Regions from separate parts of the Mesorhizobium sp. 113-1-2 genome, predicted to be linked through region 2. Evidence: riboswitches for the same ligand, from Rfam matches in the RefSeq annotation. Region 2 holds a riboswitch; each other region holds the start of a gene.
The links. Region 2 has a riboswitch for cobalamin ahead of metE (5-methyltetrahydropteroyltriglutamate--homocysteine S-methyltransferase). Riboswitches for the same ligand answer to the same signal wherever they lie in the genome.

Region 1 (7,538 bases), 890 kb from region 2:
GTCGGCAGTTCCAACGTCACGAACTGGCCTGGCTTGTAGCGGAACCAGGTCTGGTTATCGGAGCGAAAGGTGAAGGTCTTGACGTCAGGCGCCTCGTCGCTGACGCCGATCACTTCCAGCACCTGCAGCCTGTCGTTCCAGGGCGCCATCTGGTCGAGATGGCGATAGAGCCCAAGATCCGTCATCGCATTCATCCCTCAACCTCTCTCAAGCAACGCTGCGCAGGGCCGGCCGGCCATCGTCGGCAAGGCGCGGGCCGATGAAACGGGCGTACCAGTCGACGAACTGGATCACGCCGCCCTCGTGCAGCTCCGAATAAGGACCGGGTTCATAGGCAGGCGACAGGATGCCGAAGGCGTTTTCCTCGACGATGCGGCGGTCCTGGTCGTTGGTCTCGGTCCAGACATGGGTGAGTTCGGCAAGATCGTAATCGATGCCCTCGACCGCATCCTTGTGCACCAGCCATTTGGTCGTCACCGCCGTTTCCGTGGCGCTGATCGGCAGCACGCGGAAGGTGACGGCATGGTCGATGAGGATATGGTTCCAGGTCGTCGGGTAGTGATAGTGCATCAACGTGCCGATACGGTCGGCGGAGACCGTGTCGGAGAGGTTCTTCTTCACCGCCCGCTTGCCGTTCATCGTGTAGCTGACCGCGTCGCGCAGCAGCGGCGCCCTTGTGGCGCGGTATTGCCCGGCCGGGTCGATGCGGAACTTGCTCGGCAGGCCGGCCGCCTCACATTTGGCCCAGTGCGCCAGCATCTCCGGATCGCTGTCGGCGCCTTGCACGCCGGTCACAGTCGGTGCTTCCGGGAAGGTCTTGCACAGTTCCGGGTGATTACCGGCGCAATGGTAGCACTCGCGGTTGTTTTCCCAGACGAGCTTCCAGTTGCCCTTCTCGACGATCGTGCTCTCGAAGGCGATCTTTGCTTCGCCGAGCCGGTGCGGCTTGAGATAGGGTTCGATCATCGCCCGCATCGGCGCGAAGTCGGCGGGTACCTTGGCCAGGCAGATGAAGATATAGCCGGCCACGCTTTCGCAGGCGACCGGCTTCAGGCTGAACTGGCTCTTGTCGAAACCGTCGGCCATCTGGCGGGCAAACAGCAGCCTTCCGTCCAGCTCATAGGTCCACTGGTGATAGGGGCAGACCAGCTTGGCGGCCGTGCCCTTGTCGGTGTTGCAGACACGGCTGCCGCGATGGCGGCAGGAATTGTGGAAGGCGTTGATCTTGCCCTGCTGATCGCGCACCAGCACGACCGGATAGTCGCCGATCTGCACGGTGATGAAACTGCCGGGCTTCGGCAGTTCGCAATCATGGCCGACGAACAGCCAGTCGCGATACCAGATCAGCTCCATGTCGAGCTTGAAGAAATCGGGATCCGTGTAGAAGGGCTGCTCCAGCGAGAAGCCCTCTCTGCGGCTGTTCAAGAGCCTCAGCATATCGTTGCGCGCATCCATGTCCTGTCCTCTTCTATTTAAGGACTGACTATGGTGGTGATTGAGGAAGGATCGGACGCAGGCCGGCGAAAGCCGGGCATGCGCCATCCGCCTCTTGACCGCCCACCGCGATCAGTCGAGTCTAGATATCTCGGGCTGGTTTCCGGGCTCTGGAGTGTCCTTGCGGACGGTCGCGACACCTTCCCAGGCTCTCGCCCAGTGGTCTCCCGTTGCGACTTGAACTCCACCACCGTTGCGGGGGCAGCGCCGGACTTTGACCGGCTTCCCAATTCTCCGCCTCGTCGTCACGAAGCGGCACCTGAGATGCCATGATCTAATCACGACAGCGTTTGCGACATCGGCATGAAAGCGACATCGCATCCATGTGGCGCGACACGCATGCGCAATGATCGGGTCAAGCACAGCGGTCACGAAAAATCGTTTTCGTTGACGGCAGTGCCCGCCGTCAGAATCGGTCCGGAATGGGCGCCTAAAAGGTTAACGGTTTCGAAAAGTGACTATTAGCAGATTCTAAAATCGAACCGAACGGTTCGTTTCTGTTGACGGTGCGTGCAGGACGGTGTGAACGCTGAGGCTTCGATACAGTTGGTGATCGCAGCGCTGGTTTCACCTAACATGCTGATATCAAAGAGTGAAATATCTGACGTAGAAGGCCATGGTACAATTTCAAGTGGTGGATTCTTGGTCCACGGCAAACAACTTCGTGATTGGAAACGGCTAGCTGGCTTTCCCACATCGGGCCTGTCCGAACGACGCGATTTTAATCCCAAGACACGCCGCTAGACGGACAGAAAAATACTGGAGTACCAAAAATGAAAAAGATTGTTCTCACTGCCGTCGCCCTTCTGGCCATTTCCGGCAGCGCCTTCGCTGGTAGCGACCACTATGGTTCGAATGCCGCTGCAGCAACGGCTGTCGACAGCCAGCACACCGCTTCGACCAAGAAGTCGGAGCCGGCTGCTCAGGCGCCGGTCCAGGGTGCTGACCGCAACCTCTTCGGCAACAACTAACAGCCGATCCCGGCCAATGGCGGGTTTTTCGCCTCGCCGCTCTGGCCGACCTCAAGAAATTCAGGAGACTCGAATGAAGAAGATCATCATTGCTGCCGCCGCCGTTCTGGCCATTTCCGGCAGCGCTTTCGCCGGCAGCGACAACTATGGCTCCAATGGCGCCAACCAGCCTGCTGCTGCTTCGAACGACAGCTCGTACACCGCTTCGATCAAGAAGTCGGCTCCGGCCACTCAGGCGCCTGCGCAGCAGGGCGCTGACCGCAACCTTTTCGGCAACAACCAATAGCCGGTTCGCAGCGGGACGGTGGGCGTGCCCACTGTCCCGGCGAAATCCAGAAATTCAGGAGACTTGAAATGAAGAAAATCATCCTTGCCACCGCCGCCGTTCTGGCCATCTCCGGCAGTGCTTTCGCCGGCAGCGACAATTATGGCTCCAATGCCGCCAACCAGCCTGCCGCGACTTCAGTTGACAACTCGCGTACGGCTTCGATCCGCGACAGCGGTTCGCCCGTCTACAAGTTGCTCAATTCGTCGGGCGACGCGCAGAAGTCGGCGCCTCAGGGCAGCGACCGGAACCTCTTCGGCAACCACTAAGAGCTGAAGCTAATCTTCCAAAAAAGAGCGGCGGGCTTGGCCCGCCGCTCTTTTTGTGTCGCCTCGACCCGGCAGGACTCTCGACCCAGCAAGACTGGCGGCCTCAGGCCGCTTTTGCTTCCGGCTTCTGCAGCGCGAAGGAATGTCCGTCCGCATCGAAGATATGCAGGTCCTCGGCATTGGCACTCAGCCGCAGCGTCGAACCGCGCTTGACCTCGACATTGCCAGGCAGCTTGGTCACCAGCGGCAGGTCAGCGCGGCCGATGTCGACATAGACAAGCTGGACCTCGCCGAGTTGCTCGACATAGTCGACCGTTCCCTCGAACAGATAGTCCACGCCGGTGGCGACCATGAGGTCTTCCGGCCGCACGCCGAAGCTGACCGCCGCACCCTTCGCCGAGGCGGGCGTCGTGATCGGCACCGTCGCCTTGCGCCCACCGACATGGCTGACGACGGTCGGGTTTCCGGTCTTGTCGATGGTCGCTGGCAGGATGTTCATGGCCGGCGAGCCGATGAACTGGGCAACGAACAGATTGCCGGGCTTCTTGTAGAGGTCCATCGGCGTGCCGACCTGTTCGATATGGCCGTCCTTAAGCACCACGATGCGGTCGGCCAGAGTCATTGCCTCGACCTGGTCGTGGGTGACGTAGATCATGGTCGTGGCGGGCATCGATTCCTTCAGCTTCGCGATCTCGATGCGGGTGGCGACGCGCAGGGCGGCGTCGAGGTTCGACAGCGGCTCGTCGAACAGGAACACTTTCGGATTGCGCACAATGGCGCGGCCGATGGCGACGCGCTGGCGCTGCCCGCCCGACATCGCCTTGGGCAGCCGGTCGAGATATTTGGTCAACTGCAGGATTTCCGCCGCCTGGCGCACGCGGCGGTCGATCTCGGCCTTGTTCTCCTTGCCGATCTTCATCGAGAACGCCATGTTGTCGTAGACGGTCATGTGCGGATAGAGCGCATAGGACTGAAACACCATGGCGATGCCGCGCTTGGACGGCGGCACATCGTTTACGACCTCACCAGCGATCTTGAGTTCGCCGGAGGTGATTTCCTCAAGCCCGGCGATCGACCGCAGCAAGGTCGACTTTCCGCAGCCCGACGGGCCGACGAAGACGATGAACTCACCCGATTTGATATCGAGGTCGATGCCGTGGAGAATGTGCAGGTTGCCGTAGGATTTCTTCACTTGTCTCAGATTGACATCGGCCATTGGTTTCCTCCCAGTGATGTCTCAAAAATTCAGTCGATCCGTCCGAACCAGGCGCCGTAACCGCCGAGCTCGATCGGACCGGGGCTCGCCTGCCCGGAAAACCCGTGTCCTGGCAAAGGTTGCAGTGATCGGTTGCCAAGGTCAACCTTGGCCGGCTTGGCGCCGAGGTTGAAGACGCAGACGACCTGCTCATTGCCGGCGCGGCGGGTGAAGGCGACAGTGTCGCCCTCGCTTTCGATGAAGGTGATGTCGCCCTTGGCCAGTGCCGGATGGGCGCGGCGGAAGGTCAGGAAGCGCCTGTAGTGCTCGAGCAGCGAAGCCTGATCGCCCTGCTGGACATTGACCGCCTGCGCCAGATGCTTGGCCGGCACCGGAAGCCAGGGCTTTGCCTGGGAGAAGCCGCCATTCTTGGCGTCGCCATCCCAGACCATCGGTGTGCGGCAGCCGTCACGGCCTTTGAATTCCGGCCAGAAACGGATGCCATAGGGATCCTGCAGATCCTCGAAACGCAGTTCGGCTTCGCCGAGCCCGAGCTCTTCACCCTGGTAGAGGCAGACCGAGCCGCGCAGCGACATCAGCAAGGCTGAGATAACCTTGAGATAGGCGATGGGATCCGCTTCGCCGGCGGCCCAGCGCGAGGCCGGGCGCATCACGTCATGGTTGGAAAAAGCCCAGCACGACCAGCCGTCGCTGGCGACCTTGCCGAACGCTTCGAGCACCGATCGGACCTTGTCCGCGCTGATCTTTTCCGGCGCCAGGAAGTCGAAGGAATAGCACATGTGCACGCGCTTGCCGCCGGCGGTATAGGCTGCCACTACTTCGAGCCCGCGCTGCGAATCGCCAACCTCGCCGACCGCTGCGGTCGCCGGATATTCGTCGAGCAGCGCGCGGAAGCGTTCGAGGAAGCCGAGGTTTTCCGGGCGGCTCTTGTCGTAGATATGGTCCTGGTAATTGTAGGGATTGACCGCCGGCGCGGTCTGGTCGTTGCGCTCTTCCGGCGGCAGCGGCGGGTTGTTTTCCAGGCCCTGGCTGTGGAAGTAGAAATTGATCGTGTCGAGGCGGAAGCCGTCGACGCCGCGCTCCAGCCAGAAGCGGGTGACCTCGAGCAGCGCGTCCTGGACTTCGCGGTTGTGGAAGTTGAGGTCGGGCTGCTCGGCCAGGAAATTGTGCAGATAATATTGCTGGCGGCTGGTGTCCCACTGCCAGGCCGAGCCGCCGAAGATCGACAGCCAGTTGTTGGGCGGCGCGCCGTCGGGCCTGGCGTCCGCCCAGACATACCAGTCTGCCTTAAGATTGCCGCGGCTCGACCGGCTTTCCTTGAACCACGGATGGCTGTCGGCCGTATGCGACAGCACCTCGTCGATCATCACCTTGAGGCCGAGCCGGTGCGCCTCCGCCGTCAGCGCGTCGAAATCGGCCAGCGTGCCGAACATCGGATCGACGTCGCAATAGTCCGAGACGTCGTAGCCGAAATCCTTCATCGGCGATTTGAAGAAGGGGGAGATCCAGATCGCATCCGCACCGAGCGCGGCGATGTAGGGGAGCCGTTGAATGATGCCCTTGAGATCGCCGATGCCGTCGCCGTTCGAATCCTGGTAGCTGCGCGGATAGATCTGGTAGATCACCGCGCCCCGCCACCAGTCGCGATCGATGGCGAGGTCAGGGTTCGAACTGGCTTTCAAAGCGGATTGCATGGTCTCAGCCTCCTTTCACCGAGCCGGCAAGCAGCCCGCGGACGAAATAGCGCTGCAGCGAGAAGAAGACGATCAGCGGCACGATGATGGTGATGAAGGCCGATGTCGTCAGGATCTCCCAGTTGCCGCCGCGAGAGCCGAGCAGCGCGTTGAGCTTGGCCGTCAACACGATCTGGTCGGGTGCCGTACCAAGGAAAACCATCGCCACCAACAGATCGTTCCATACCCACAGGAATTGGAAGATGGCGAAGGAGGCCAGCACCGGGAAGGACAGCGGCAGCACGATCTTGACGAAGATCTCGAAGTCGCTGGCGCCGTCGATGCGGGCCGATTCCATGATCTCGCGCGGCAGGCCGGCAATATAGCTCCTCAGCAGATAGATGGCGAAAGGCAGGCCGAAGCCGGTATGCGCCAGCCATATGCCGAGATAGGTCTTCGACGGGACGCCGAAGAACGCACCGACATTGTTGTAGAGCTTGAGCAGCGGGATCAGCGACATCTGCAGCGGCACGACCAGGAGGCCGATGATGACCGCAATCAGCAGCGCCCGGCCGGGAAAGCGCATCCAGGCCAGTGCGTAGGCGGCAAAGGCGGCGATCAGGATCGGGATGACAGTCGCCGGTATGGTGACGGTCAGCGAATTCATGAACGAGCGGCCGATGCCTTCCGAAAACAGCACGGTATCGTAGTTCTCGGTGGTGAATTTCGGCGGCGCCGACGAGGCATAGTAGAGGCGCTGGCCGCGGTCGCCTTCGAACGCCTTCGGCGAGGCCATGACGAAACTGCCATCGGCATTGACCTGCAGGGTCACGCCGTCACCGAGGTCTGCCGATGTGCCGGCCGGATATTGTGTGGGGGCCGCTGCTTTGACGCCGAAGGCGCTGATATTGCGCTTGGCGCCGTCGCCGAAGATGTTGCCCTCGAGGACGAACTTGCCGTCCTTCTGGGTCTGCGCCGAGGCGGACGGCAGGCGCCCGGCCTCGGTCTGGCTGGAGCTGGAGAACGAGTTCCACCAGCCCGAGGCGACGATCTGGTCCTTGTCACGCAGCGACGAGACCAGGATGCCGAGTGTCGGAATGGTCCAGATGGCAACGAAGACCAGCACCGCTATGTGGACGCCGAAACGGCTGGCGAAGGAATTTCCGGTCGCGACGGCCATCTCAGTGTCCTCCCGTCTCTTTGTTCGCCTGGCGGATGTTCCAGACCATGATCGGGATGACCGCGATCATGATGATGATGGCGATTGTTGCGCCGCGGCCGAAATCGCCGCCACCGCGGAACATCCAGTCGAACATCAGATTGGCCAGCACCTGGCTGTTCCACTGGCCGTTGGTCATGGTCAGCACGATGTCGAACACTTTCAGCACCAGAATGGTGATCGTGGTCCACACCACCGCGATGGTGCCCCAGATCTGCGGCACCATGATCTTCCAGAAGATCTGGAACGGATTGGCGCCGTCGATGACGGCGGCCTCCAGTGTCTCCTCCGGAATACCGCGCAGCGCCGAGGACAGGATGACCATGGCAAAGCCGGTCTGGATCCAGATCAGGATGATCATCAGGAAGAAA
Region 2 (7,538 bases):
CCGATCGCCCCGGATATTGCAACGCACAAATTTTATCTCGCGAGTGCGAAATCATGCCTGATCCGCCTAGCCCATCCTGAAAAATTGCGGTCAGGCTGCGGCTTTCTTGCGGGCACGCTTGGCAGGTGCCGGCGCTCCCGGTTCCTTCGGCTTGCGGCCCAGACCCATGGTCTTGGCCAATGCCGAGCGCGCCGCAGCGTAGTTCGGCGCCACCATGGGATAGTCCGCCGGCAGCTCCCATTTTGCGCGATATTCGTCGGGCGTAAGGCCATAGTGGGTAGCCAGGTGACGCTTGAGCGACTTGAACTTCTTACCGTCCTCAAGGCTGACAATATAATCGGGTGTAACCGATTTTCTGATCGGTACGGCAGGCTTGAGAGCTTCCGATTTTTCTGGTGCGGCACCACCAGCAGTGCCTTTCAATGCGATGTGGATCTGGCCGATAAGCCCAGGCAGTTCACCGACGGGAACCGGATTGTTCGAAACATAGGCTGAGACGACATGGGCGGTGAGTTCGATGAGGTTGTCGGCTTTGCTCTCGGTTTCTTCGGTCATGAAAACGCTCCTGCGGAATTAGAGTAGCCGGGTAAGAATCATCTCGTAGCTTAATAGTGACGACCGCGTTTGATGGCAACCAAAGCCATTGCATGATGTGTTGGCGGATCGCTGCACGCCCGGTCGCCGTCGCGGATCTTCCTCTTGAACCGTCATCGCCCTGACAACACATTGTGTCAGGGTCGCCTCGCGTCGATGCGGCGCCTCTTCACACAAATTGGCTATTTGGAAGGTTGGAGGAACGAATGAACGCTGAGGCTTTCAGCAGCCCGCTTTTCGTGAGGCGCGCAACGCACATCATCCAAGAGATCGCCGGCCTTGCGGATGCAATCGATTTTCTCAATGAATGGCCGGAAGATCGCAGAGACATGATCCACGAAGCCGCCCTGAGGGCATGCTACGATGCGTACGATGGGCGCAAGCCGGTAAGCACGGCGCGCAATGCCTTTTTCGGCTTTGCGAAGCGGGTCGCCATCTTGGAAGATTCAACCTCCGCGATGCAGTGGATCGCCGCCTGCAGATCGGGCAGTGGAAAAGTGCAGGTGTAGACTTCGACGGCATGTTTGAGACTGGCGCGAGACGCGTCAAACAGTGCAGTATGTCCAGGTTTCACAGCTAGACCACGCGAGTGAGAAGCAGTTCCTCACCACCGACTACAAAACCGCAGATCGCACGCAACCTGACCATGGCCAGACGCAGCTCATGGCGATCGCTTGGTCGGCAATGGCCAGGTTCGGCGGCGCAGATGCAGCGGTGGCGTTCGGCTGAGTAAATAAATGCGACCCGGGGCTGTTTGCCGCATAGTGGCTGTGGAGGAGGGGAGAGATGACCGGCTTGATCAGATTTGAGAGGCCAGTCGTTGTTCAGGTTAGCCGCCGCAGCTCGGAGCGTATCGTGTTCGACGTCAACGACGCGGCCGCTATATTGCTGCGGGATCTGCATCATAAGACCGATAAGCGCAGAATTGCGATGGACACCTGTCTGCAGGTGTTACGCGGTAAGACCCATCCACCAGCCGCTCGACGAGCTTTCGTCGCAGCCGCGCTCGAAGCACGCATTCTACGCAGCGATTGAGATTTAGGGCGCCGCTCATGAATTTCGGCCATCTGCACATCGCTATTGAGCGCGCTCCGAATACCCCTGCCGGCATCGCCAGGTGCAAGCCAACCCCTCTCCTTCCGCGACGGCTTTCCTGGTCCGGCGCCTGATCTTCCACCATCGAAGCACAAGGGTCCGCCAGCCAGCTGCGGCCGCTCGGCTTCGCCGTCGCGGTGATCGTGATTGCAGCCAGAGGCAGACGGAGCCATCAAGCGGGAATTGGCCCGCTGCAGATGGCGGAGCCTCGATGCCGCCTCAACAGTCTCCACAAGTGCCGTTTGAACCTTCCCCAGCTTGGCCCTGTATCCGGTTCCCGGAACACGCTCCGCGGACCAGCGCGTGATCGCCGATGCTTCTCCCGATGGTCGGGACTGGGGTTTCGGCGACCAAGGGCGGGGAGACGATAGTGATTTCGATTATCCCAATACGGAATAATCCGAAACGGGCTGGCGGAGAGCCGTCTCGTTTCTGGCCGGCTCATTTGAGGCCCAAGCCTCCTCGATCGCCCGCCAACGGAGGCCTCTGGAACAGCTGACTTCAACGCGCCGTAACAAGGGCCGCGGCCAGGCCAAGCTTGCCGAGGCGTTTCGTCACCGGCAGCTCGATTGCCTTGGGTGCGCCGGATAGACTCCCCCTCGATGCCCGGTGTGGCGTTGCCGCTCACCGCCGGCGAGGGGCACCGAGCCCTACGCGGTCTGCGCTTTTTCCCGAATTGCGCGTGCTGCAGCCACCATGTTCACCAGGGCAGGGCGGACCTCCTCCCATCTGCGCGTTTTGAGACCGCAGTCGGGATTCACCCACAGTTGGCCATCCGACAATCGATCGCGCGCAAGCATGATGAGGTTGGAAATCTCGCCCACTTCCGGGACCCGCGGCGAGTGAATGTCATAGACACCAGGACCGATCTCGTTCGGATACTTGAAGGTTCGCAGCGTATCGAGCAGTTCCATCTGCGAGCGCGAGGTTTCAATGGAGATCACATCGGCATCCATTGCAGCAATCGCGTCCACGATGTCGCCGAACTCGGAGTAGCACATATGGGTGTGAATCTGGGTCGCATCGCCAACCGCCGTTGAAGCCAGCCGGAAGCATTCGACGGCCCAGTCGAGATAGGTTTCCCAGTCGGCCTCACGAAGCGGCAAGCCCTCGCGCAGTGCGGCTTCGTCGATCTGGATCATCTTGGCGCCGGCCTTTTCGAGGTCGCTCACTTCATCGCGAATGGCGAGCGCGACCTGGCGGCAGACGGCTGAGCGGGCAAGGTCGTCTCGGACGAAGGACCAGTTGAGGATCGTCACCGGGCCGGTAAGCATGCCCTTCACCGGCTTTAGCGTCAGCGACTGGGCGTATCGCCACCAGTGTAGTGTCATCGGATTTTGTCGCGACACATCGCCAATGATGATCGGGGGTCGCACAAAGCGCGAGCCATAGCTCTGCACCCACCCATGCTGCGTGAAGGCAAAGCCGCGGAGCTGCTCGGCGAAATACTGCACCATATCGTTGCGCTCGAATTCGCCGTGGACCAGCACGTCGAGTCCGATCTCTTCTTGCCAGCGAACGGCGGCTTCTATCTCTTTCTTCAGGAACGCCTCATAGTCGACGTAACTCAGCTCGCCTTTGGCATGGGCTGCCCGCGCCTTGCGAACCTCGGCTGTTTGCGGGAAGGAGCCAATCGTCGTGGTGGGGAAGGATGGCAAGCCAAACGTGTCGGCCTGAAGCTTGGAGCGCACGTCGAATGCGCTCTTCCGGCGCGTCATGGCGACCTTGATGCTGGCGACCCGACCTTCGACGAGCGGATCATGCACCTTAGCGGATGTCGCGCGAGCGGCGGCAGCCTCAGCCGACGCCTCTAGTTCGGCGGCGACCGCGTCCCGGCCTTCAGCCAGGGCACGGGCGAGCACGACCAGCTCGTCGGTTTTTTGCGCCGCGAAGGCGAGCCACGATTTCACGTCCGCATCGAGTGTCGTCTCCATGTCCAGGTCGATCGGCACATGCAGCATCGAGCAGGACGGGGCGATCTCCACGCGGTCCAACGGCCAGTCGGCGACGATCGGCTTGATGCGGTCAAGTATGGCAGGCAGGTTCGCGCGCCAGACGTTGCGGCCGTCGATCAGCCCGAGCGAGAGCACAAGTTCCTTCTGCGCGAGCCGGCCGACGGTCTCCAACTGCTCTGGAGCGCGCACGAGATCGACGTGCAGTCCCGCCACGGGCAGAGAAATTGCGGTCTCGAGATTGTCTCCCAGCGATCCGAAATAGGTAGCGACCATGATCTTCAACTCGGGTGCTGCTTTCGCCAGCCGGCAGTAGGCGAATTGGAGCGCATCCCGTTCGTTGGGAATCAGATCCAGCACGAGCGCCGGCTCATCGATCTGTACCCAATCGGCTCCCGCGAGCTTCAGCCTCCGCAGGAGCTCCTCGTAGACGGGCAGCAGCCGTGGCAGGAGCGCGATAGGGTTGAAACCTTCCTCAGGTGACTTCGCCAACTTGAGAAAGGTAACCGGTCCAAGCAGGACCGGGCGCGTGTGGATGCCGAGCGCCTTGGCCTCGAGGAAATGATCGACCGGTTTCGCCGACGAGAGGGCAAAGCTCTGATCGTCGGTAAGTTCCGGCACAATGTAGTGATAGTTGGTGTCGAACCATTTGGTCATTTCCATCGCGGCAAGGCCATGCCCGTTGGCCGCATGCTCGTCACCGGCATGTCCGCAATCAGCGGCCTGATCTTGGTTGCCGCGCGCCATGGCGAAATAGGTATCGAGTGGGACCTCGCCGTCAGTCCAGGTGTATCGTGCCGGCACGGCGCCGACCATGGCGACGGTGTCGAGCACATGGTCATAAAGCGAGAAATCGTTGGACGGGATTTTCGACACGCCGCGATCGTGCTGCTCCCTCCAGCTGGCGGCGCGTAGCGCCTTCGCCGTCGCGAGCAGGTCGGCAGCGGGAGATTTTCCGGACCAGTAGCTTTCAAGCGCGAATTTGAGTTCCCGCCGTCGACCGATACGCGGCACGCCGAGCGTTGCCACTGGAATTTGTTGAGAGACAGTCATGCCATACCCCGATGGTTGGGGCGTGGGGACAAGGAACGCGCGAGTAGGCGGCACGAAGCCAGGCTACCGCGGCCACCGAGACACCCCGCCCGTGGACGTTGTTCGTCGTGGCAGGTCTCCTGGCTCGCGGGTCAAAGCCTCTGCCCGTCTTCCCGAGGCCGTTCGCCTCAGTGACACCAATGGGCTTGGCTCGCCGCTAACAGTTGCGGGGGCAGCGCCGGCATCGCACCGGCTTCCCTCTTAGCTCCGCTACGGCAGTGCCGCGCGGAGAACCACGACATGCGCACAATCACAGCAGCTTCGCTCCTTGTCAATACATATAACGAGATGTTTATGTGATGATGCGAATAATGCCCTTGCGCTGATCGGTCTCTTTCGCCCAAAGCCGCTTACGATGCCGCCTCTTATCAGTGCAGGCTCGGAGAGGTCTTTGTCCCATCGGCACGAAAAGAGCGTGTCGCAACAGGCGTTGTCGCATGCGGCCGACGTTGCCAATGCCGCTGATGTGCGAGCCTTCCAACTATCTCAACGAGAAAAGGAAAAGCTCCGGCCTCACCGAGGCCACCAAGAACGAAGCGCCGTGGATCGGCGCTGATCCGCAAGACTTTGCAACCGTCAGATATGCAGCGGGCGGTTCTTACGCGAGGCCGCGAACGCGGCTTTGGGAACCCAATCGCGGGCGAGGATTGGTTGGAGCGGGTTCGTGCCGATAGTGAATTTCCTACCCTTCGCCCACATTATTGAGCATGTGCCCGAGCGAGCACACAAGGCCGCATCAAGAGAAAGCCCGGTCAACTGTAGGGCTTCTTCATTCTTGATTTCATTGGATACGCCCGGCCGCCCTGAGTTTCTTGATTCGACTATTTTTCAGCTCAGGAGGCAAAAAGTTAACGCGATTGTCCAGTTTAGTCATGAATTGCTCGAAATCCATATTGATCTGATTTATAAACAGTCGATTCGAGTACATCTTCCGAACCTGATGATCATCTCTTGGAAAGACAGTGTACCAAGGGATGCCTCGGTTTTTCTGCCTGATTGAGTATAATTCAGCACCAATGTCCATATCACTGAAAGAATATCCAATGAGTAGGACGCAGCTGTTCTCAAATCCGCCCATGGCTTTTGATATCATCTTTCGATACGATGATATCATTTCAAAATAATCGAATTGAGTTATAACCAAGCCACCTTTACCGACCGGCTCGTGGGCGTAGGTTAAACTTCCGTGCGGCTTGTAGAGCGGCATGCGACCGCTCAAAGCTTGCCTATCATCATAAATTATGTCCGGGGGGAGAGAGCTACTCGATTTGTAGCCAAGCTCAACTAGCTCATCGTAGTTGGTCGTGAATATCGACCGCGCTCCCAGATTGGCCAGTGCAACATGCTGCCACAATGGCAGGAAGCAGGTAAAATGTTCGACCAAGAACTCAGACATCGGCGTTCGGCCGGTCTTGGTTTCGATTATCGCGGCGGCATGCTCTAGGCTCATGAGCTTTAGGCTCTCCGGGTCAAACGCAGTCGAGCCGTCATGCTTGAAACGCTGCCATAGCGTGTTTCGCAGAGCATATGCGTTGGGAAGATCCTCGCCCAATTTGTTCTTGGCGCCTATCGAAGCTCCTGCGCCTAGAAAAATTGTCAACCGTCCGCGAAACAAATCCCAATTGGACACGAAGTCTTCGAAGTTGTCGTCGATTTTGCCCGGCACGCGTTAGAACCTTATGTGGGGAAGTGATTTTGTGTACTAGACGCGGAGTGCGACTCATAGTCTTAAAGCAACATGGTCACAAAAATATTAGGCGGACGTTACGTCCTCAAAAGGAAGCTGCTGCCGGGTAGTGTCGAGCGGGGCGAGCCTGAGTTATGGCAAGCACAGGACGCCGGTGACGTGTACTATGTCAAATTGTGGCCTCGTCGCAGCGGCGACGAAATGGACATCCGGGCCTTGTGGAATCGAGAGGTTAGAGGCCTCAGGCGGCTTCAAAGCTATCCTGGAGCCAGCCAGAGGTTCATGACCCTCCAAGATCTCGGCATCACTGACGATTATTTTTTTATCGCGCTGGAAGGCGGGCGACGCGGAATCCTATCGGAATTGCTTGAGCGAAGGCAGAACGTCCACTGGCTGCTTAACTTGACAGTGGCATCGAGGAGACGACCGCTGTGGGAGGGGCTTTTACGCATATCCGAAGCCTTACGCCTTTTACATGACGGCGGCACGATCCACCGGACGCTTTCCTCGGCTTCAATTTTCGTTGGCCCTGACGGCAGCAACGACTTTCGATTGAGTGGTTTCGAATGGTCGCTGCGAATTGCAGGTAACGACGGTGCTTCAGCAAATCCGGCCAAGCAACGCGTCGCGAGGCCACCGGAACTTGAGCGCGGTCCTGGTGAGTTCTCGACAGCCACCGATTGGTTCGACTTCGGACTACTAGCTGCGGAGATGTTTGGTGCGCCGGTCAGAACTGTAAGAAAACTCAGTGCGCTAAAAAAAGCGATTACCGATCTCCCAACTCTGCGAGAGCGAGAAAAGACGCTTCTCCTGTCGTTACTTGAGGAAGAAGCAGATCGCCGTTTGGTGGATGGTGAGTCCGTGGAGCGGGCCATCCGCGATATTGTTGTCGGCCTAGAAGCTGTTGCATCCGCGTCCAGCAATCCAATTGTTGTTGCGGTGCGCTTAGGGCCCCTTACGGACCTGTCTCGCGCCATAGAGCGTATCGCGGGAGACCAGGCCCGCGCCGACGCCGTCGAGAATCAAAGAAAATGGATCGAAAATGACTTACGGGGTGACATCCGCGTGATCGCTCGGAGCTACCCGAGGCGTCGATTTATCCTGAAAGGCTCGAAGCT
Region 3 (7,538 bases), 1.5 Mb from region 2:
AATCTCAACATATCCTGGCCGTCACTCGGCGGGAACCGCGGCGGCTTCGCATCCATCCAGCTCGCACCTGTGGGTGGCCAGGCTGCGTTGGCCGAGCAGCACGGTGGCGAGTGCAATCGTACCTGATGCCACCGAGACCCAGAACCCGTTCTGGGCGCCGAACGCATCCACCACCGCGCCGGCGGCGAAGGAGCCCAGCGCCATGCCGATGCCGATCCCGGTGGTCACCCAGGTGATGCCCTCGGTCAGCATCGCTTCCGGCACATGCCGCTCGATCAGGCCGAAGGCCGTGATGAAGGTCGGCGAGATCGCCACGCCGCTGATGAAGACGGTCAGCGCCAGAAGCGGCACGCTGCTGGCGGTGAGCGGCAGCAGCGTGCCAAGCGCGACCAGAGCGACCGCGATGGCAAGTTGGCGCTGCAGCGGCGCTTTCAGGTTGAGCGCGCCGACAATGATGCCGAGCACGAACGACCCCAGCGCGTAGACGCCGATGACGAGGCTGGCGGCGCCGGGCTGACCGAGCTCCTTTGTGATCGCCACGGTGCTCACTTCCGTCGTCGCGAAGGTCGCGCCGATGAAGATCAGGGCAAAGGTGATGATCTGCACCGGGCGCAGACGGATCGCCGAGCTGCTCAAGCCCTGGTCCATCGGGCGCACTTGCGGCTCGGTCGATCGCTGCAGGATGAACGCCGTCGAGCCCAAGGCAAGGAACAGCGTGCTCGCCAGCATGCCCGCTTCCGGGAACAGGGCAGCACTCAGGCCGACCGACAGCGATGCGCCGGCGATATAGACCAGCTCGTCCGCCGCCGATTCGAAGGCGAAGGCGGTGTTCATCTCGGGGCGGCCCCGGAAAAGCTCGGTCCAGCGCGCGCGCACCATGGCGGGCATGCTGGGCATGGCCGCGGCCAGCAGCGCCGACACGAACAGCGTCCAAACCGGCCAGTCCTGATTGGCGGCCGCAACCAGCGTGATGAAGGCGAGCACGGAGATGATTGTCGTGGGCACGACGATCCGCGTCTGGCCGAGGCGGTCGACCAGCCTTGATATTTGCGGCGCCAGGAAGGCGTTGGCCAGCGCGAATGTCGCCGAGACCGCACCCGCCAGCCAGTATTCGCCGCGCGTTTGCGACAGCATCGCCACAATGCCGATCGGTGCCATGGCGATCGGCAGGCGTGCCATGAAGCCGGCCGCTGCAAAGCCCTTGGCTCCAGGGGCGCGGAAGATTTCCGAATAGGGGTTTTGCATGGCAGTTCCTCGACAAAGGGCGATCTGACAATTACATACGAAGCGTATGAGAAATAGATAGATCATACGTGGCGTATGTCAATTGGCATACGAGGCGTATGTGGATAGGGCCAGACGGAAATGCACAGACCCCGCAAGGAAATGATCGCCGAGACGCGCGCCAAGCTGATCGCCGCGGCCCGCCAGGCTTTCGGCACGACAGGCTATGCGGAAGCCTCGATGGATGATTTCACCGCATCGGCCGGGTTGACGCGCGGCGCGCTCTATCATCACTTCGGCGACAAGAAGGGGCTGCTGCAGGCGGTTATCGCCGAAATCGACGCGGAGATGGCTGCCCGGGTGAATGAGGTCGCCTCGAGAGCGCCGACCCGCTGGCAGCATTTCGTCGACGAATGCACAACTTATATCGAAATGGCGCTGGAGCCGGAAATCCAGCGCATCATGTTCCGGGACGGTCCGGCCGTGCTGGGCGATCCAGCACTTTGGCCGAATGCCAGCGCCTGCGTCGGTTCAATGACCGATCATCTGACCGCGCTGCAGGGGGAAGGGGTGGTCGTCCCGGGCGTCGACCCCGAGACCGCGGCACGGCTGATCAACGGGGCGAGCAGCCAGGCAGCGCAGCGGATCGCCAATTCGAACGACCCCGAAGCGACGTCGAAGATGGTGGTGGCGGCGTTCAAGCAACTGCTCGAAGGCCTGCTCAGAAAACCAGGCTCATAACAGACCCAAATCCCCGTTGGGCGCCTCGCTGGCCACCGCCCCCGATTGACAATCTTCAGGCAGAGCGCATCCTTCTCGCCCATCTCTGAGGGGAGATTCGGAGCATGTGGGATTTCGAGATCGGCAGGTCGGTGTCCATCATGATGCGGACCTGGCCCTTCATTGTCTTTCGCATGATCGTCTATTTCGGCATCACGCTGGCCTACATCATGGCGACCGGCACGGGTGCTTCAGTCGGTTATGGCGTCGGCCATATCTCCACCGATCCCGACGGGCCAATGTCCTTTGCCCTGTGGGGTGGCGTGGTCGGTTTTGGCGTCGTCTCGATCGCCGTCTACTGGATCCGCGAATACATCCTCTACGTCGTCAAGGCCGGCCATATCGCCGTCATGGTCCATCTGATCGATGGCCGGGATGTCCCCGACGGCCAGAACCAGATCGCCTATGCCAGGCAGGTCGTGACCGAGCGTTTCGCCGAGGCCAACATCCTTTTTGTCGTCGACCAGCTGGTCAAGGGCGCCATCCGCGCCATCACCGGCCTGCTCGGCGGCATCGCCGCCTTCTTGCCGATCCCGGGCCTGAGCGGCCTGGTCTCCTTCATCAACACGGTGATCCGCCTGTCGCTCACCTATGTCGACGAGATCATCCTCGGCTACAACATCCGCATCAATTCGTCCTCGCCCTTCGAGACGGCGCGGCAAGGCGTCGTGCTCTACGCCCAGAACGGCAAGACCATGGTCAAGAACGCCGTCTGGCTAGCGGTCATCATGTGGGGCGTGTCCTTCGTCATTTTCCTGCTGATGCTGGCCCCGGCCGCCGCCATTCTGTTCATCATGCCGGGGCAACTCGCCGGCTGGGCTTTCGTGCTGGCAATCGTCTTCGCCTGGGCCTTCAAGGCCGCCTTCATCGAGCCATTTGCCATTGCTTGCCTGATGCAGGTCTATTTCAAGACCATAGCCGGCCAGGTGCCCGATCCGGCCTGGGATGCCCGGCTGGCCGAGGCGTCGTCGAAGTTCAGGGAGCTGAGGGACAAGGCGCTGGCCTCCTTTGGCGGCTCGCGCTGGGGCACCGCAGGCGCAACCCGCTGATCGGCGGGCGCGCAGGCGACTGCGTTGAGGTGCACCACAGCTGACTTGAGTGGTGCCTCGCCTTGCCCGCAGAAAGTCTCGCTCATGATCAATTCGGGCAGCGGCAGCCGCCGGCCCCAGCCATGCGTTTCGAGGTCCGGTTTGGGCGCGAACTCGGAAACCCGGCCGACGCAGAGATAAGCGATCGGCGTCACGTGCTCGGGAATGGATAGCAGGCTCTTCAACGCTTGCGGCTCGATGATGCTGACCCAGCCGACGCCTACGCCTTCGGCGCGCGCCGCCAGCCAGAAATTCTGCACCGCGCAGACCGTGCTGTAGAGATCCATTTCCGGATTGTGCCAGCGGCCCAGAGGCGAACCCTGCGAGCGCTGGCGGTCGCAGGTGATGCAGATGTTGAGGGCGCTTTCGCAGATGCCTTCGAGCTTGAGCTTGCGGTAGAGCGCCTGACGTTCCGCCTCGATTTCAGGCAATTCCTGTTCGCGCGCAGCCAGGAACAGGTCGCGCACCTTTTCCCGCCGTTTGGCGTCGCGAATGACGATGAAGTTCCAGGGCTGCATGAAGCCGACCGATGGCGCGTAATGGGCGGCAAGCAGAAGCCGCGCCAGCACCCCGTCGTCGAGCGCGTCGGGCAGGAAATGGCTGCGCACGTCGCGCCGCGTGAACATGGCACGGTAGACCGCGTCACGCGCCATCTGGTCAAATCCGTCGCCCATAGGAGCGGTCATGTGTTCCGGCATCGCTTGTCCCCTTGCGATTGCTATTGATGCCAGCCGCCTGACCATGCGGATGACGATGCCTGCCAGGCCGGTCTTCTGGCTTGGGATCAACCCGCGTCCGGTGCCTTCCCGTCATCGACAGTGGCATTTACCGGCGCGGTCCCCCTCACAGCGTTGGGCACGCCACGGAGTTCAACCGTGTTCCCGATTCTCCCGCTTGCGGCGGGCACCAGGCAGTGGCTGCGACCTTACGCCGAAGCCTCGGCGGCGCCAATCCCCGCAGCGACGCCAATGGACGCATGCGTGATTTTCCCCAGTCATCAAGCGGCAACGCATGGCCATCGCGTTGCCGGGGCACTAGATAGGGAGCATGGCCACTCGTCTCTATACCCATCCGATCTTCCTCGAACACATCACGCCGCCCGGCCATCCCGAGCGGCCGGACCGTTTACGCGCCATAGAACGGGTGCTGGATGACGAGGCCTTCGCTGGGCTCGATCGCGTCAAGGCGCCGGAGGGCGATGAAGCGACCATCCTGTACGCCCATCCCGCCGATTTCGTCGCCCGCGTGCGTGCCGCCATTCCCGAGGAGGGCCTTGCCCGCATCGATGCCGACACCACCGCCAGCCCGAAGAGCTGGCAAGCGGTGATCACCGCGATCGGCGCCGCCAACGCCGCTGTCGACGACGTCTTTGCCGGCCGTGCCGACAATGTCTTCGTCGCCGCAAGGCCGCCCGGCCATCATGCCGAGAAGACCACCGCGATGGGCTTCTGTTTCTTCAACACGGCGGCGATTGCGGCGCGCTATGCGCAGAAGAAGCATGGCGCCGAGCGCGTCGCTGTCGTCGACTGGGACGTGCATCACGGCAACGGCACGCAGGATATCTTCTGGGACGATCCCTCGGTGCTCTATTGCTCGACGCATCAGATGCCGCTTTATCCCGGCACCGGCGCGAAGAGCGAGACTGGCGCCGGCAACATCGTCAACGCGCCCTTGGCGCCACAGACCGGCGGCGAGGTGTTTCGCGATGCCTTCCTGTCGCGGGTGCTGCCGGCGCTCGACAATTTCGCGCCCGATCTGATCATCATTTCGGCCGGCTTCGACGCGCATCACCGCGACCCGCTGGCCGAGATCAACCTGACCGAGGACGATTTCGACTGGGCGACTGGCCAGCTGATGCAGCGCGCTGCCCGCCACAGCGGCAACCGGCTCGTCAGCCTGCTCGAGGGCGGCTACGATCTGCAAGGACTGGCATTTTCGGTCGCCGCCCATGTCGGGCGACTGATGAAAGGATGAGTGATGGCTGCTGAGACCAACGAAGACGTCAAGGCGATGAGCTTCGAACAGGCACTCGACGCGCTGGAGAAGATCGTCGATGATCTGGAGCGTGGCGACGTGCCGCTCGACCAGTCGATCCGCATCTATGAGCGTGGCGAGGCGCTGAAGGCGCATTGCGACCGGCTGCTGAAGGCGGCCGAGGACAAGGTCGAAAAGATCCGGCTGTCGCGCGACGGCAAGCCGGTCGGAACCGAGCCGCTCGACGCGGAATGAGGCGCAAGCCGTCAACCGAGTTTTGGACATCATCGTGATTGAGGATAGAGTTCGTCGCCGTTGAGATGGCGCCCTGGACAAGAGGAGATACGGAAGCGATGTGCAGAAACATCAAGACCCTGTTCAATTTTGATCCGCCGGCAACCAATGACGAAGTGCGCGACGCAGCCCTTCAATTTGTCCGCAAGCTGAGCGGAACGACACGGCCGTCGAAACAGAACCAGCATGCGTTCGACCATGCGGTCGAGGCCATCGCGGCATCGGCGCGTGAACTACTCGATTCGCTGGAAACCCATCAGCATCCGCGCAATCGCGAAGAGGTGGCGGCCAAACTGCGGGCAAAGGCGGCGATCCGCTTTGCCTGATGCTGCCAAAGCGGTCCATGACCGCTGAAAAGGAGAGTCCATGAGCTTCTTTCCGGGAAAAGACCCTGAAGCCGGCGACGCCTTCGCCAGCGACCAGATCGAGTTGATGGTCATCCCAAACGCCAAGGACATTGGCGGTTTCGAGGTCCGTCGCGCTCTGCCGACCGCCAAGCGGCGGCTGGTTGGGCCGTTCATCTTCTTCGACCGCATGGGCCCGGCGATCCTGCGCGGCGGCCAGGCGATGGATGTTCGTCCGCATCCGCATATCGGCCTGTCGACAGTGACCTATCTGTTCGACGGCAAGATCCGTCATCGCGACTCTCTCGGCACCGAAATGGTCATCCAGCCCGGCGACGTGAATCTGATGACCGCCGGCCGCGGCATCGTGCATTCCGAGCGCACACCCGAAGAATTGCGTGGTGCGCCGATGTCGATCTCCGGCCTGCAGACATGGCTGGCGCTGCCCGACGGCAAGGAGGAGGTGGCGCCGGTGTTCGAGAACACCGCTGGCTTGCGGCTTCCCGAGATCGATGCCGAAGGCGTCCGCGGCCGCATCGTCATAGGCGATTTTCAAGGGTTGCGCTCCCCGGTGCGGGCCGACACCGAGACGCTCTACGCCGACCTCAGACTGGCGCCCGGCGCCAGCGTGAAAATCCCGGCGGATGCCGAAGAGCGCGCCATCTACACGCTGGAAGGCGAGGTCGCGATTTCGGGCGACGTCTTTCCGGCCGAACGGCTGCTGGTGTTCCGGCCCGGCGACGAGATCGTCGTATCGTCGCAGACCGGTGCGCATTTCATGCTGTTCGGCGGCGCCTCGCTCGGCTCGCAGCGCTACATCTGGTGGAATTTCGTTTCCTCGTCCAAGGAGCGCATCGAACAGGCCAAGCAGGAATGGAAGACGGGCCGCTTCGATATCGTTCCTGGAGATGAGGAAGAGTTCATCCCGCTGCCGGAAAACTAAGGAATATCGCCCAAAAGCGGCCCGGTTTCGGGGCCACGATATGCATGAAAACAAGGACTTGAAAGCGCGGGCATAGACTGTTTCGACACGCTGTCCTTTTGGGAGCAGGCCCGCGTCACTGACACGCATTTACTTTCGCAGGCCGGCGGCCTATCTCGCCGTTGAATAGAAAGCCTGAGCACCCGTGAACGCAACGCCACATACGCCGCTTCTCGACAAGGTTCGCATTCCGGCGGATTTGCGCGCGCTTGACGAGAGCGAGCTGCCGCAACTGGCATCCGAGCTTCGCCTCGAATTGGTCGACGCGGTGTCGCGCACCGGCGGTCATCTCGGCGCCGGCCTCGGCGTGGTCGAACTGACGGTGGCGCTGCATTACGTCTTCAACACGCCGGAGGACCGGCTGATCTGGGATGTCGGCCATCAGGCCTATCCGCACAAGATCCTGACCGGGCGGCGAGACCGCATCCGCACGCTGCGCCAGGAAGGCGGCCTGTCCGGCTTCACCCGCCGTGCCGAGAGCGAGTACGATCCCTTCGGCGCCGCCCACTCCTCGACATCGATATCGGCCGGCCTCGGCATGGCCGCCGCCCGCGACCTCTCCGGCGGCCGCAACAATGTCATCGCCGTCATCGGCGACGGCGCCATGTCGGCGGGCATGGCTTATGAGGCCATGAACAATGCCGGCGCGCTCGATGCCCGGCTCATCGTCATCCTCAACGACAACGACATGTCGATCGCGCCGCCGACGGGCGCGATGAGCGCCTATCTGGCGCGGCTCGCCTCGGGCAAGGCCTATGCCGGCCTGCGTGACTTCGGCAAGAAGCTGACCTCCTACCTCGGCAAGCGCGCCGATCGTGCGATCACAAGGGCGGTCGAGCATGCACGCGGTTA

Region 1: it holds a riboswitch for cobalamin, as region 2 does, so the genes downstream of both, JN279_RS01945 (aromatic ring-hydroxylating oxygenase subunit alpha) here and metE (5-methyltetrahydropteroyltriglutamate--homocysteine S-methyltransferase) in region 2, are expected to answer to the same signal.
Region 3: it holds a riboswitch for cobalamin, as region 2 does, so the genes downstream of both, bluB (5,6-dimethylbenzimidazole synthase) here and metE (5-methyltetrahydropteroyltriglutamate--homocysteine S-methyltransferase) in region 2, are expected to answer to the same signal.

The regions. Positions count from the first base shown of each region.
Region 1 covers NZ_AP023242.1:424,748-432,285, reverse strand. Annotated here, with positions in the region: gene JN279_RS01950 (hybrid-cluster NAD(P)-dependent oxidoreductase) at 1-185, opposite strand, end outside; gene JN279_RS01945 (aromatic ring-hydroxylating oxygenase subunit alpha) at 208-1,455, opposite strand; cobalamin riboswitch at 1,572-1,772, opposite strand; gene JN279_RS01940 (DUF680 domain-containing protein) at 2,268-2,465, shown strand; gene JN279_RS01935 (DUF680 domain-containing protein) at 2,539-2,751, shown strand; gene JN279_RS01930 (DUF680 domain-containing protein) at 2,820-3,059, shown strand; gene JN279_RS01925 (ABC transporter ATP-binding protein) at 3,163-4,275, opposite strand; gene bglA (beta-galactosidase BglA) at 4,305-5,969, opposite strand; gene JN279_RS01915 (carbohydrate ABC transporter permease) at 5,974-7,128, opposite strand; gene JN279_RS01910 (carbohydrate ABC transporter permease) at 7,130-7,538, opposite strand, start outside.
Region 2 covers NZ_AP023242.1:7,477,088-7,484,625, reverse strand. Annotated here, with positions in the region: gene JN279_RS35910 (MucR family transcriptional regulator) at 91-555, opposite strand; gene JN279_RS35905 (DUF982 domain-containing protein) at 801-1,103, shown strand; gene JN279_RS35900 (DUF982 domain-containing protein) at 1,381-1,629, shown strand; gene metE (5-methyltetrahydropteroyltriglutamate--homocysteine S-methyltransferase) at 2,340-4,670, opposite strand; cobalamin riboswitch at 4,787-4,986, opposite strand; gene JN279_RS35890 (SIR2 family protein) at 5,515-6,399, opposite strand; gene JN279_RS35885 (AAA domain-containing protein) at 6,703-7,538, shown strand, end outside.
Region 3 covers NZ_AP023242.1:5,953,033-5,960,570, reverse strand. Annotated here, with positions in the region: gene JN279_RS29090 (MFS transporter) at 22-1,245, opposite strand; gene JN279_RS29085 (TetR/AcrR family transcriptional regulator) at 1,366-1,965, shown strand; gene JN279_RS29080 (hypothetical protein) at 2,070-3,053, shown strand; partial or broken gene bluB (5,6-dimethylbenzimidazole synthase) at 3,161-3,745, opposite strand; cobalamin riboswitch at 3,839-4,018, opposite strand; gene JN279_RS29070 (histone deacetylase family protein) at 4,140-5,066, shown strand; gene JN279_RS29065 (exodeoxyribonuclease VII small subunit) at 5,070-5,321, shown strand; gene JN279_RS29060 (DUF2277 domain-containing protein) at 5,420-5,686, shown strand; gene JN279_RS29055 (pirin family protein) at 5,727-6,647, shown strand; gene dxs (1-deoxy-D-xylulose-5-phosphate synthase) at 6,832-7,538, shown strand, end outside.